2 regions of the Mesorhizobium sp. B2-1-1 genome follow, and region 2 is predicted to be linked to the other one. Evidence: riboswitches for the same ligand, from Rfam matches in the RefSeq annotation. Region 2 holds a riboswitch; the other holds the start of a gene.

Region 1 (7,404 bases), 1.5 Mb from region 2:
CCGAAAACATCTTCCTCGGCAACGAACACGCCCGATACGGCGTCATCGACTGGAATGCCAACGAGGCGCGCACCAGCGCCCTGCTGAAGAAGGTGGGCCTCAAGGAGGACCCCAAGACGCTGATCACCAATATCGGTGTCGGCAAGCAGCAGCTGGTCGAAATCGCCAAGGCGCTGAGCAAGGAGGTCAAGCTCCTGATCCTCGACGAGCCGACGGCGTCGCTCAGCGAAAAGGACAGCCAGGCGCTGCTCGACCTTCTGCTCGAATTCAAGCGACAAGGCATGACCTCGATCCTGATCTCGCACAAGCTCAACGAGGTGAACCGGGTCGCCGACAAGGTGACCGTCATCCGCGACGGGCGAACCATCGAGACGCTGTCCAGGAAGGACATCTCGGAAGACCGCATCATCACCTCGATGGTCGGCCGTTCGCTCGACGATCGCTATCCGCCGCGCGAGCCCGATATCGGCGAGGTCGTGTTCGAGGTGAAGAACTGGTCGGTCTATCACCCGCTCCATGCCGAGCGGCAGGTGATCAAGGGCATCGACATCAATGTGCGCAAGGGCGAGGTGGTCGGCATTGCCGGGCTGATGGGCGCCGGGCGAACCGAATTCGCCATGAGCCTGTTCGGCCGCTCCTATGGGCGCCGCATCACCGGCGAGGTGCTGCTCAAGGGCAAGCCGATCGACGTCTCCTCTGTGAGCAGGGCGGTCGAACACGGCATTGCCTATGTGACCGAGGATCGCAAGACCTACGGCCTCAATCTCATCGACCATATCAAGCACAACATTACGCTGGCCAATCTCGGCGGCGTGTCGCGCCACAGCGTGATCGACGATTTGCGCGAGCTTGCCGTCGCCAACGACTATCGCAAGCAGACCAACATCCGCGCCTCCAGCGTCTATCAGATGACCGGCAATCTTTCCGGCGGCAACCAGCAGAAGGTGGTGCTGTCGAAATGGCTGTTCGCCGACCCGGAAGTGCTGATCCTGGACGAGCCGACGCGCGGCATCGATGTCGGCGCCAAATATGAAATCTATACGATCATCGCGCGCCTTGCGGCCGAAGGTAAGGCGATCGTGGTCATCTCGTCGGAAATGCCAGAACTGCTCGGCATCACCGACCGCATCTATGTCATGAACGAAGGCCGCATCGTCGGCGAAATGCCCGCGGCGGACGCAAGCCAAGAAAGAATAATGCGCGCCATCGTTCGGGGAGAAGGAAAAGCAGCATGAGCACGGAAAGCGCCCCCGCCCCGCAAAGCAACGTCGCCGAAGATGTAGGGCAGCGTCCACGCATCGCCGTATCGGCGCTGGCGACGAACCTGCGCGAATACGGCCTGATCCTGGCGCTGATCGCCATCATGGTGTTCTTCCAGTTCACCACCTCGGGAACGCTGTTCAAGCCGGTGAACCTGAGCAATCTGGTGCAGCAGAACTCCTTCATCATCGTGATGGCGCTCGGCATGCTGCTGGTCATCGTATCGGGCCATATCGACCTCAGCGTGGGGTCCGTGGCCGGCTTCATCGGCGCGCTGGCGGCGATGATGATGGTGATCTGGCCTCTCGGCATATTCAGCAACCCGCTGGTGGTTTCCATCCTCTGCCTGATCGTGGGCGGCCTCATCGGCGCGGCGCAAGGCTACTGGATCGCCTACCACCGAATACCGAGCTTCATCGTGACGCTGGCCGGCATGCTGATCTTCCGCGGCATATGCCAGGCGCTGCTCGGCGGCGGATCTTCGGTCGGACCGCTGCCGCCCGAGTTCAAGGCGCTCAGCTCCGGCTTCATTCCAGATGTCATCGGACCGCTGACGCTGATCCCGCCAACGGTGAATGCAGCCGGCAAGACGATTATGGGCAGCGGTCTGACGCTGCACATGACGACGATCGTGCTGGGCCTGATCGCCGTGCTGGCCTATGCCTATTTCGGGCTACGGACGCGACGCAAACGCGAACGCCACGGCTATGAGGCCGAGCCCTTTACCCTGTTCGTCATTAAGACGCTGGTCGGCAGCGCGCTGGCGCTGTTCCTGGTCTACCAGTTCGCCAGCTATCGGGGCCTGCCGGTGGTGCTGCTCGTCATGGGCCTGCTGATCTCGCTGTTCGTCTTCGTCACCAAGCGCATGACGATCGGCCGCCGCATCTATGCGATGGGCGGCAATGCCAAGGCCGCGCAGCTGTCGGGCATCAAGACCGAGCGCCTGACGCTTTACGTGTTCGTCAATATGGGCGTGCTGTCGGCGCTTGGCGGCCTGATCATCGCGGCACGCCTTGGCCAGGCCGTGCCGGCGGCAGGCCTCGGCAGCGAGCTCGACGTCATCGCCGCGGTGTTCATCGGCGGCGCCTCGGCGATGGGCGGCGTCGGTCAGGTCATCGGCGCGGTGGTCGGCGGCTTCATCATGGGCGTGATGAACAACGGCATGTCGATCATGGGCGTCAATGTCGACTGGCAGCAAGTGGTCAAGGGCCTGGTGCTGCTCGGCGCCGTGATCTTCGACGTCTACAACAAGAACAAGGCCTGAACAGGCTTCAGGCGAGGCAAGCAGGAGGCATACGGTCGCGGCGCTGCCGGCAATTCGCCGGCTTGAAAAAGTCCTTCAGGACCGAGCTCGCGAGCGCAATCCGGACGACGAGTTCAACCCGTGGCACGGCCAGTCCGAGCCGCGCAGGTCAGGGTTTGCCAGAAGGCAGCCATGCCAAGATATGAGAGAGGACTGATCATGCTGATCTCGCAGATTCTCGACGACGCCGAGACAATCCGTGTCGTTGCACGCACGGGCGGCAAGACCCGGATCATCAACGGCGCGCGCAGCGTCTATTCGCTGGCGATGGAAGCCGCTCGTACCGGCGTGGGCCTTGCCGCGCTGATCGAACGCAAGGGACTTGGCGAGACCGTCGATCTCGACGCCGCCTACAAGAAGGGGCGGCTGCTGTCGCCGATCAATCATCCCGATCCGGCGCATCTGCATCTGACCGGCACGGGGCTCACGCATCTCGGCTCGGCGGCAACGCGCGATTCCATGCACAAGAAGCTCAGCACCGACGGCGAAGAGCAACTCACCGATTCCATGAAGATGTTCCGCATGGGGCTGGAAGGCGGCAAACCCGCGAAAGGCCAGATCGGGGTGCAGCCGGAATGGTTCTACAAGGGCAATGGCACGATGGCCGTGGCGCCGGGTGCCGCGCTCCTGTCACCTGCCTTCGCCAAGGATGCCGGCGAGGAGCCCGAGGTTGCCGGCATCTATGTCATCGGCGACGACGGCGCGCCGTTCCGGGTCGGCTTCACTCTGTCCAACGAATTTTCCGACCATGTGACCGAACGCGTGAACTACCTCTTCCTCGCCCATTCCAAGCTGCGCAACGCCTCCTTCGGACCTGAGATCCTGGTCGGCGACCTGCCCGCCGACATCAGGGGCTCCTCACGCATCTGGCGCGACAGCAAGTTGATTTGGGAAAAGCCGTTCCTGTCGGGCGAAGCGAACATGTCGCACACCATCGCCAATCTCGAACACCACCATTTCAAATATTCGGCTTTTCGCCAGCCGGGCGACGTGCATGTGCACATGTTCGGCACCGCGACCCTGTCCTTCGCCGACGGCATCAAGACCGAAGCCGGCGACGTGTTCGAGATCGAGGCCGGCGATTTCGGCCTGCCGCTGCGCAACCCGCTCGAAATCGAAAAGCCGGTGAAGGTGGCGGTGAAGGCGCTGTGAGATGAGCGTGATCTCCTCCCTGGTGGGAGGAGATCGGCAGCTTCCATCTCAATAAATATCGAAATCGAAATACTTGTCCTGGATCTTCTTGTAGGTGCCGTCGGCGACGATGGCGTCGATGGCTGCGTTGAGCTTGTCGCGCAGCGCCGTATCCTCGAGGCGCACGGCAATGCCGGCTTCGGTCTCGGTGCCCTTGACGTCGCCGACCATCTTGCAGCAACCGTCGCTCGCCTTCTTCATCCAGTCCATCAGCACGAACTTGTCGGAAAGGACGGCATCGAGGCGGCCGTTCTGGAGATCGGTGATTGCCTCTTCCTGGGTCGGATAGAGCTTCGCTTCGGCGCCGGCCTTGCCATAGACGTCCTGGGCGTAGTTGGCCTGCGTGGTCGCCGCCTGGGCGCCGACCGTCTTGCCGGCGAGTGCCGCCGGTTCGGTCGAGGCGATGTCGCTGTCCTTCAGGGCGACGAGCGACAGCGGCGTCGTATAGTATTTGTGGGTGAACGCGACCTGCTTCTTGCGCTCCTCGGTGATGCTCATCGAAGCGATGATGGCGTCGAATTTCTTGGCCTGCAGCGCCGGGATGATGCCGTCCCAGTCCTGGGTGACGATCTCGCATTCGACCTTCATCTGCGCGCACAAGGCGTTGGCGATGTCGATGTCGAAGCCCTCGACCTTGCCGTCGGGCGTGATGGTGTTGAACGGCGGATAGGCTCCCTCGGTGCCGATCTTGATTTTCTCCGCCGCATGCGCCGACAGGGCGCCGGCACCAAGCGTCAGCATGGCGGCGGCCGCCGCCGATATGATCCATTTCGAAATCTGCATTTTCATTCCCCTTGAGCGCCGCCACGTCGGCGGCCGGCGAGGCAGCCAAGCATGGCGAGCCGGCGCAGGCAAGTATCTTGCCTGACGGTGATGAGCGTTCAGGGCGCGGCGCGAAAGTGCTTGGACAGCTTCAGGCCCTGCGCCTGGTAGTTCGAGCCGAGCTCGGTGCCGTAAAGCGCCTGCGGCCGCTTCAGCATATGCTCGTAGACCAGCCGGCCGACGATCTGGCCATGATCGAGGATGAACGGCACCTCATGGCTGCGCACTTCGAGCACGGCGCGGCTGCCGGTGCCGCCGGCCGCCGAATGGCCGAAACCCGGATCGAAGAAGCCGGCATAGTGGACACGGAACTCGCCCACCAGTGGATCGAAGGGCGTCATTTCGGCCGCGTAGAGCGGCGGCACATGCACCGCTTCCTGGCTGACGAGGATGTAGAACTCGTCCGGATCGAGCACCAGCTCGCCGGCGCCGCTCTTGTGGATCGGCTCCCAGAAGTCGACGATCTCCTGCGCCGCGCGTTTGTCGACATCGACGAGGCCGGTATGGTGTTTGCCGCGATAGCCGACCAGCCCGTCACTGTCGCCGTTGAGATCGATCGACAATGCGATGCCGCCGCCGGAGATGTTCGGCGGTTCGGTGGCGACCAGCATTTCGGCCCGGTGCAATTGATGCAACTCTGCTTCCGAGAGCAGCGCATTGCCGGTGCGGAAGCGTATCTGCGAAAGGCGCGAGCCGGCGCGCACGACGATCGGGAAGGTGCGTGGGCTGACTTCGAGATAGAGCGGACCATGATAGCCGACGGCGATCTTGTCGAACTCGTGGCCGCGATCGGTCATCACGCGGGTGAAGATATCGAGCCGCCCGGTCGAGCTCTTGGGATTGGCGGACGCCGAAATTTCCGCCGGCAGCGCCAGGCTTTCGAGCAGGGGCACGATGTAGACGCAGCCGGTTTCCAAAACGGCGCCGTCGGCCAGGCTGATCTCGTGCAGCTTCAGCCGGTCGAGTTTTTCACTGACCTTGTGGTTGGGACCCGGCAGGAAGGACGCGCGCACCCGCCACGCCTTGTCGCCGAGCCTCAGATCAAGGCTGGCCGGCTGGATCTGGTCGGCGTCGAGCGCACGCGACGACTTCAGCGCGCCGGACTGGAACAGCGCCGCAATGTCCTGATCGGGAAGAATTCCTGTCTGCCGCAAAGTCTGGCTCCGCTCTGCTGGTACAAATCTCTTAATGAAGCCGGCAATTGACGCAAGCGTGGCGCGGGTCTAAAGGGTCGTTATCCCGTGGTGATTTGGCCGGTCGGCTTGCAGCCACGTTAAACAAGTCGCTAAAGGACCGTCGGGCCGCAAGGCCGCATGGACCGGTTGCGACTTTTTCGCGGCCGGTTTTTTTGTGTTTGGATAGGACGATGACGAGCAAGACGCGCAACTGGAAGCCTCAGACCGCACTCGTGCATGGCGGAACCCTGCGTTCCGGCTTCGGCGAGACTTCCGAGGCGATATACCTGACCCAAGGCTATGTCTATGAGACGGCCCAAGCCGCCGAAGCCCGCTTCAAGGGCGAGGAACCGGGCTTCATCTATTCGCGCTACGCCAATCCGACCGTCGACATGTTCGAGAAGCGCATGTGCGCGCTCGAAGGCGCCGAGGACGCGCGCGCCACCGCGTCCGGCATGGCGGCGGTGACGGCAGCCCTCCTGTGCAGCGTCAAGGCCGGCGATCATATCGTCGCGGCGCGCGCCCTGTTCGGCTCCTGCCGCTGGGTGGTCGAGACGCTGGCGCCGCGTTACGGCATCGAGGCGACGCTGGTCGACGGCACCGATATCGCCAACTGGGAAAAGGCGGTGCGGCCCAACACCAAGCTGTTTTTCCTGGAAAGCCCGACCAACCCGACGCTTGAGGTGGTCGACATCGCCGCCGTCGCTTCGCTTGCCAATTCGATCGGCGCGCGGCTGGTCGTGGACAATGTCTTCGCCACGCCGCTCCAGCAGAAGCCATTGCAGCTCGGCGCGCATATCGTGGTCTATTCGGCGACCAAGCACATCGATGGCCAGGGCCGTTGTCTCGGCGGCGTCATCCTGTCGGACAAGAAGTGGATCGACGAGAACCTGCACGATTATTTCCGCCATACCGGCCCCAGCCTGTCGCCGTTCAATGCCTGGACGCTGCTGAAGGGCCTGGAAACGCTGCCGCTGCGCGTGCGCCAGCAGACGGAGAGCGCCGGCAAGATCGCCGATTTCCTGGCCGAGCAGCCGGAGATCGCCCGCGTCATCTATCCCGGCCGCGCCGACCATCCGCAGGCCGATATCGTCAAGAAGCAGATGTCGGGCGGCTCCACCCTGATCTGCTTTGACGTCAAGGGCGGCAAGCAGGGTGCCTTCGCCTTGCAGAACGCGCTCGACATCGTGCTGATCTCGAACAATCTCGGCGACGCCAAAAGCCTGATCACCCATCCGGCGACGACGACGCACAAGAACCTCAGCGACGAAGCGCGCGCCGAGCTCGGCATCGGACCCGGCACGCTCAGGCTGTCGGTCGGGCTGGAAGATACCGACGATTTGCTGGACGACATCGCGCAGGCGTTGAAGGCCCGATGAGGACTGGTGGCAGACCGAGGATTACAGGCCTGCCGCTTTGCGCAATGCTTCGTTCATGCGCGTCTGCCAGCCATCACCGCCGGCCCTGAAACGGTCGACAACATCGGCGTCGAGGCGCAACTGTACCGCACGTTTGGGTCGCGCAAGCGGCGGTCGGCCAACTTTGCGGCGCGAAGCGGCATCGGTCGGCTGCGCATCCGGATCGGCCTCGGCGGCGGCAGTGATCGCAGCATCTTCCTCGTCGGTCCTCGCGCCAAGCGCCTTTCTGGCGAGC
Region 2 (7,404 bases):
CGAGCCGACCGGCACCGAGACGATAACCAGGTCGGCATCGCGGACCGCTTCCTTGGCATCTATGGCGTAGGAGGAGCCCAGCCCAAGCTCTTGCGCCCGCGCCAGCGTCGCGGCGCTGCGCGTCGAGATGGCGACATGGCCGGCCAGGCCCTCGCGGCGGATGACGCGGGCCAGCGACGAGCCAATCAGGCCGATGCCGACCAGCGCGATCTTTTCGAACATCGGTGATGCCATGGCGTTCTAGCTTTTCAGGAATGTCGTGAGTGCCGCGACAACGCCGCGATTGGCCTCTTCGGTGCCGACCGTCATACGCAGTGCGTTGGGAAAGCCATAGCCCGAAACACGCCGCAGTATGTAGCCGCGCTGGGTGAGATAATCGTCCGCCGCCGCGGCCGAATGCTTGCCGTCGTCAGGAAAATGAATGAGGAGGAAATTGCCGACGCTCGGCGTCACCCGCAACCCGAGCCCGGTCATCTGTTCGCTCAGCCAGGCCAGCCAGGTCTCGTTATGCGCGACGCTACGCTCGATATGGGCGCGGTCGCGGACGGCGGCGATGCCGGCCTCGATCGCCGTCGCATTGACGTTGAAGGGACCGCGTATGCGGTTGATCGCGTCGACGATGTGCATCGGCCCATACATCCATCCGATCCGCGCCCCGCCAAGTCCGATCTTGGAGAAGGTGCGGGTCATGACCACGTTCTGAGAGCTGCCCGCGAGCTCGATGCCGGCCTCATAGTCGTTGCGCCTGACATATTCGGCATAGGCGGCATCGAGCACCAGAAGCACGTTCTTCGGCAGGCCGGCATGCAGGCGGCGCACCTCCTGGAACGGCACGTAAGTGCCGGTTGGATTGTTGGGATTGGCGAGGAACACGATCTTCGTACGTGGCGTGACAGCCGCCAGGATCGCATCGATGTCGGCGCGCTCCTGGGTCTCCTTGACCGCGACAGGCGTCGCACCCGCCGACTGGATGTAGATCATGTAGACCATGAAGGCGTGTTCGGTGAATATGGCCTCGTCGCCGGGCGCGAGATAAGTCTGCGCCAGCAGGCCGAGGATCTCGTCGGAGCCGTTGGAACAGATGATGTTCTGTGCGTTCAGACCATGCACCTCGGCGATTGCTTCGCGCAGGCGCCGGGCGGTGCCGTCGGGATAGACGTCGAGCTTCGCGGCGACCTCGCGCGCGGCCTCGATTGCCTTCGGCGAGGGGCCGAGCGGGTTCTCGTTCGACGACAGCTTGTGGACCTTGTCCACCCCGGCGGGGGCCGAGCTCTTGCCCGGCACATAGGCCTGGATGTCCATGATGCCCGCGCGCGGGGTTGGACGTGCCTTGTCCGGGGTCTGGCTCATATCGCAAAATCCGTCGAGAACGCTTCCGTCCTGGAAGCCGCTGCGGAAATACAAGCCATGGCCGGCAATGTCGAGAGGTGGCAGTGGTGCCAGCAGGCGGCATTGACGGCGAGGCAGGTGAGTTCTAGAAGGGCAGCGACAGTTCCGTGGTGATTTGGCCGGTCGGCTTGCAGCCACGTTAAACAATTCGCTAAAGGGCCGTTTGCGCGACGTAACCGGCTTTGCGAAGGCAATGCCGGTTTTTTGTTGTCCGCGGCCGGCCGGACGAACGCATCGGCGGCGCGGAGATCGGCAGCGATTTCCGCAAAGGCAAGGTGCAGCAAGAGAGACGAGATGGCCGCTCAGCGCGCTGGCAGAACCAACAACGAGGCAGACCAACCGTCGAGCCCGGTCGTGCGCTTCGGCGCCGACAAGCCGCTCAAGCTCGACGCCGGCACGCTGCTGTCGCCGTTCCAGATCGCCTACCAGACCTACGGCACGCTGAACGACGCCCGTTCAAACGCCATTCTCGTCTGCCACGCATTGACCGGCGACCAGCATGTGGCCAGCACCAATCCGGTGACCGGCAAGCCGGGTTGGTGGGAAGTGCTGATCGGACCCGGCAAGATCATCGACACCAACCGCTTCTTCGTCATCTGCTCAAACGTCATCGGCGGCTGCCTCGGTTCCACCGGCCCGGCCTCCACCAATCCCGCCACCGGCAAGCCCTATGGGCTCGACCTTCCGGTCATCACCATCCGCGACATGGTGCGTGCCCAGCAGATGCTGATCGACCATTTCGGCATCGAAAAACTGTTTTGCGTGCTCGGCGGGTCGATGGGCGGCATGCAGGTGCTGCAATGGGCGTCGAGCTATCCGGAGCGTGTTTTCTCGGCGCTGCCGATCGCCACCGGCGCGCGTCATTCCTCGCAGAACATCGCTTTCCACGAGGTCGGCCGGCAGGCCGTGATGGCGGATCCAGAATGGCATGGCGGCAAGTATTTCGACCACGGCAAACGCCCGGAAAAGGGGCTCGCCGTGGCGCGCATGGCCGCCCACATCACCTACCTGTCGGAAGCAGCCTTGCACCGGAAGTTCGGCCGCAACCTGCAGGACCGCGAAGCGCTGACCTTCGGCTTCGACGCCGATTTCCAGATCGAGAGCTATCTGCGTCACCAGGGCATGACTTTCGTCGACCGCTTCGACGCCAATTCCTATCTCTATATGACGCGGTCCATGGACTATTTCGACCTCGCCGCCGACCACGGCGGCAGGCTGGCCGATGCTTTTGCCGGCACCAAGACCCGCTTCTGCCTGGTGTCGTTCACCTCGGATTGGCTGTTCCCGACCGAGGAGAGCCGCTCGATCGTCCATGCGCTGAATGCCGCCGGCGCGTCGGTGTCCTTCGTCGAGATCGAGACCGATCGCGGGCACGACGCCTTCCTGCTCGACGAGCCGGAACTGTTCGCCGCCATCAATGGCTTCATCGGCTCGGCCGCGCGAGCGAGAGGGCTCGGCGCATGACCCCGCAAAATTGCAGACCTGTCCATCAAGGGTCACGCACCACGACAAGGGGCAAGCCATGAGCGTCAACCGCGCCCAGCGCGTCGATCTCGAGGTGATCGCCGGTCTGATCCCGCCGCAATCGCGGGTGCTGGACGTCGGCTCCGGCGACGGCTCGCTGCTCGAGCTTTTGCAGGAAACCAAGCAGATCGACGGCCGCGGACTGGAGCTGTCGCAGCGTGGTGTCAACGAATGCGTGGCGCGCGGCCTTTCCGTCGTTCAGGGCGACGCCGACAAGGATCTCGAATTCTATCCCGACAAGGGTTTTGATTTCGTCGTCCTGTCGCAGACCTTGCAGGCGACCCGCAACCCGAAGCTCGTTCTCGACGAACTGCTCAGGATCGGCGAACACGCCATCGTGTCCTTCCCCAATTTCGGCCACTGGCGGGTGCGCCTGTCGCTGTTCGTCAAGGGCCGCATGCCGGTGACCAAGGACCTGCCCTATTCCTGGTACGACACGCCAAATATCCACTTCTGCACCATCCGCGACTTCGTCAATCTGTGCGAGGAGCTTGGCGCGACCGTGGAAAGGGCGACCGCGCTCGACGCCAACGGCCAGAAGATCGGCCTGTCGATGCCATGGTGGTTCTGGAACTTCTTCGGCCAGCAAGCGGTGTTCTTGTTGAAGCGATAAGGGCCATCCCGGAGGTGGCTATGACACCCCCTTTTCGGGCGAAGTCGAGCTGCAGGCTGATCTCTGCGACGAAGGTCATCAGCAGGTTGGGACGCATAGCCCGGCGAAGGCTCAGCGATCGAGCTCCGGGAAATACGGATCCGACAAGAACCGTCTGTCGCGTTCGCCTTGCAGGCAGTCGATCGGAGCCTCGGCTTCGGCGGGAATGATCCTGGTCTCGTTCTGAACGCCGCTCACTTCGAGGATCAACTTGCGCCGGATCGCCGTCGAGAATTCGGCGGCTGTATAAATCGGCAGCACGAAGGAGCCCGGCCCGCCGGTTACGCACTGGGCGTAATACCGGTCGAGATGGCTGAAGGTGGGCGATGGATTGATCAGGATCGGCAGGCCGTTGATGACGATGCCTCTGGCGTTTGCCGCATCCCGCGTGGCGGTGACGGGCAGCCCGATATTGTTTGGTCCGTCACCGGAAATATCGATGACGCTGCGTTCGCTTTCGAAAGTAGTGCGGTCGAAAAGCCCTGCACCGAAGGCGAGCGCGCCGGAGATCGACGTGCCGCGGAAGCTGCGGAACGGGCGGGCTGCAATCTTGTCGGCAAAAGCGTTGGCGCTCTCAGCGCCGTCGATGACCTGCCAGCCGATGAGCGCGTCGTCGCGCACAGTGCCGGCCCATTCGAAATAGGTGAGCGCGATGCGACCGGCGTTCCCGGCGCGGACCGCCTTGATGAAGTCGGGATGACGCAGCGCCTCCACATAGCCGGCGCGCTGCAGGGCGAACTCCTTCTCGTCCATCGACAATGAGATATCGACCGCCAGCACCAGTTGGACATCAACGGCCAGACTATCCGGCGCAGGCGCAGTCACGGCGGCCTCGGTGCAGGCCAGGCAGGCAAGCAGGCTGAGAGCATCAAGCATGGCCGGCTCAAGCTATGTTTCCGGTGCGATCTTCCCTCGCGATCACGGCGAAATAAAGCTGCCACGTGGCGTGGCGCGGGCTGGTCCGAATAGATGCCGGAAGTGCTATTTCTTGCGGCGAGGAGCGGCCGGCGGCGGCTCGATCGCGCCTGCCCTTATGCGCGCGGGCTTCAGAGCCGGCACGCCGGACGCCTTCACGATGGTCAGTGCGCGCGGGAAGAATTGATTGTTGTGCTGGCCGCGGCCTATATTGAGGATCGTCGCCCCGCCCAGCCGCTTCTCCAGCATCGACAACACCCGCCGCAGTGTCGGTCCGTCGAAGGCATCGAGAGCCTCATCGATGATCACCCATTTTGGTTGGCGCAGCACGAGGCGGGCAAAGGCCAGCAGGCGCAGTTCGTCGTCGGCCAGTTCATGCTCCCAGCGCGCGCTGCGGCCGAGCGACGACGACAGGTGTTCCAGGCCGATCTCGGCCAGCACGGCTGAGATATGGGCATCGCTTGCCGGCGCAACCCCGTCCACGCGGTCGAGCACTTCGCGCAGCGTGGCGGTTGGGAAGTAAGGCGTGCGCGGCACGAAGATGGGCGTCTCTCCCGCCGGCATGCCGATGCGCCCGCTCCCCCATGGCCACAGGCCGGCAATGGCGCGAAAGAACAGCGTCTTGCCCGCGCCAGGCTCGCCGGTGAGCATGACGCGTTCGCCGGCGTGGATCTCGACATGCTGGTCGGCGAGCCTCGTGCAGCCCTCCGGCGAGGCCACTTCGAGTTTCTCGAAGGTCAGCTTGCCGTTTGCATTCTCGCCGAATTCGATGCGCCTTTCCTGGCCGTGCAGCACATCGGTCTCATCCAGCGCAATGCGGAAATCGGCGACGCGCATCAGCGTCGCGCGCCAATCGGCGATGCTGCCGATATTGTTGATGAACCAACGCAATGAAGAATGGACCTGATTGAAGGCGCCGACCGCCATCATCAGTCCGCCGAAGCTGATATCGCCCGCGAAATAGACCGGCGAAGCGACCAGGATGGGAGCCACCACGGTGATCCAGCCATAGGTGTCCGTCACCCAGGCGAGATTGATCTGGGCGTTATAGATGCGTCGCATGGCGCCGAGCACGGTGCCCAGGTCGGTTTCCAGCCGCCGCCTGGCATCGGGCTCGCTTCGGGCGAGCGCGATGGCATCGATGTTCTCGTTGACGCGCACCATCGAGGAACGCAGCTCCGCCTCGCGTGTGTAGCGGTCGCTGTTGAGGTGGATCAGTGGCCGTCCGACCAGCCAGCTCAGCCAGGAAGCCGTTCCGGCATAGAGGATGGCCGCCCACACCATGTAGCCCGGTATGGCGAGCGATGTCCCGCCGACATGGAAGACGAAGCCCGAGGACAGCTCCCATAACACGCCGACGAAGGAGGCGAGCAGGATTAGGGATTGCAGCAGGCCAACGCCAAGATCCGTCGACAGGTCGGAAAGATGGCTCGCGTCCTGCTGCATGCGCTGGTCGGGATTGACCCCGATGGCGCCTGCATGCGCCAGGCGAAAAGCGCGCGCCGGCCGCATCCATCCATCGATCAGATCGAGCGTCAGCGCCTCGCGCAGCTTCAGCCGGATCGTCTGATTGAGCCAGGTCTGGCCGACATTGAGCACAAGAAGCCCACCGGCAATCGCGGCAAAAACGGCGAGCTGGTGCAGGAAGGCCTGCATGTCGCGGCGTGCAAGCGCATCGTAGAAAGGCTGGTTCCAGCGGTTGAGCAGAACCTGGCCGATCGAGGTCGCGACAATGACGGCAACCATTCCGATGGAGGCCCAGCGTAGCCCTTTGCGGACCGGCGACCCGGCAAGCGCCAGCTTGATGGTTGCCACCTGATCACGCAGGCTCGAAGCTTCGACCGCAGCGATAGGCCGGGCAGAGGCATCATTGTCCGGATAATCGGCCATGAGCTGAAGTCCTTGCGTTCAAAAGCGGTGCTGAAAACCGGATGAAGTGTAGTGACGCCACTGGTCACTCAGCCAGGCTGCGAGCCCGTCAGCGACAGATAGGTCGCGAAATGCCGTCCGGCGCAAGTTTCTGGCATGATCACGAAGGTGTCATTCGCGGACCCGGCGATGTCGTGCCCCCGGTCTCTATTCGCCGGCCGAGCCGCGTTGCTGCATGCGGCGAAAGCACCGGCACGAAAACCCGTCGGGAAGCGCGCTGGGCGGCCGGCACGCCCTGATAGAGCCGCTTCTGCGCCTCGACCACGATGACGCCGGAAAAGATCGGCCACAGCCGCCGGCCGGCGCGCTCCACCATATTGTGGAAGCGCATCATGAAACGCCGCCGCGATGGCGGAAAGAACAGGGCGTCGGACCAGGCGGCGGGCGTGAAATTCGCCTCGCGCAGCAATTCGGTGAGCTGACCGCGCGAGAACGGCCTGCCATTGCCAAACGGCGTGTGCTCGAACCGCGCCCAGACGCCGCGCCGGTTGGGCACGACGATGACCACCCGGCCGGCCGGCGACAGCACGCGCCAGATCTCGTTCAGCGTTTCGCGCGGGTTTTCGACATGCTCGAGCGAATGCACGAGCAGCATGCGGTCGATGCAGGAATCGACCAGCGGCAGTTCCTCGTCGAAAACCAGAGCCGTCGCCGTCGGTCCCGCCGCCGGCCAGACCACGGCGCCCTGCGTCGCCGGCATGAAGGCGAACACCCGCTCGGCGTCGCTGCCGAACCGTTCCAGCCAAGGCAAGGTGTAGCCGAGCCCGACAAGCCGCTCATTGGGCACGGTGGCCCATATCGATGACAAGGCCATGGTGATCGAATGCTCGGCGAAGCGACCGAGCGCTGTCGAATAGAAGGAGCGGAGATCGACGATGTCGGAATGCATGTCAGGGATGTAGCCGCGATATCGGCGGGTTTCAACAAAAGGCCGCGACGTCCCGAGATCCCGGATGTCGAATGACATCCTGACATTAGTCATCTCCGGGATGACA

The links. A riboswitch is a leader RNA that binds a small molecule or an ion and turns the genes downstream of it on or off. The one in region 2 is predicted to bind S-adenosylmethionine.
Region 1: another riboswitch for S-adenosylmethionine. It lies ahead of FJ972_RS27425 (O-succinylhomoserine sulfhydrylase); the one in region 2 lies ahead of metX (homoserine O-acetyltransferase MetX).

The regions. Positions count from the first base shown of each region.
Region 1 is NZ_CP083954.1:5,652,555-5,659,958, forward strand. Features, by position in the region: gene mmsA (multiple monosaccharide ABC transporter ATP-binding protein) at 1-1,235, shown strand, start outside; gene mmsB (multiple monosaccharide ABC transporter permease) at 1,232-2,524, shown strand; gene araD1 (AraD1 family protein) at 2,723-3,715, shown strand; gene FJ972_RS27415 (ABC transporter substrate-binding protein) at 3,764-4,537, opposite strand; gene FJ972_RS27420 (2'-deoxycytidine 5'-triphosphate deaminase) at 4,636-5,730, opposite strand; SAM riboswitch at 5,808-5,885, shown strand; gene FJ972_RS27425 (O-succinylhomoserine sulfhydrylase) at 5,943-7,130, shown strand; gene FJ972_RS27430 (BrnA antitoxin family protein) at 7,152-7,404, opposite strand, start outside.
Region 2 is NZ_CP083954.1:1,446,427-1,453,830, reverse strand. Features, by position in the region: gene FJ972_RS07070 (prephenate/arogenate dehydrogenase family protein) at 1-234, opposite strand, end outside; gene hisC (histidinol-phosphate transaminase) at 241-1,350, opposite strand; SAM riboswitch at 1,487-1,564, shown strand; gene metX (homoserine O-acetyltransferase MetX) at 1,684-2,853, shown strand; gene metW (methionine biosynthesis protein MetW) at 2,912-3,526, shown strand; gene FJ972_RS07050 (DUF1194 domain-containing protein) at 3,638-4,441, opposite strand; gene FJ972_RS07045 (ABC transporter ATP-binding protein/permease) at 4,547-6,370, opposite strand; gene FJ972_RS07040 (class I SAM-dependent methyltransferase) at 6,510-7,298, opposite strand.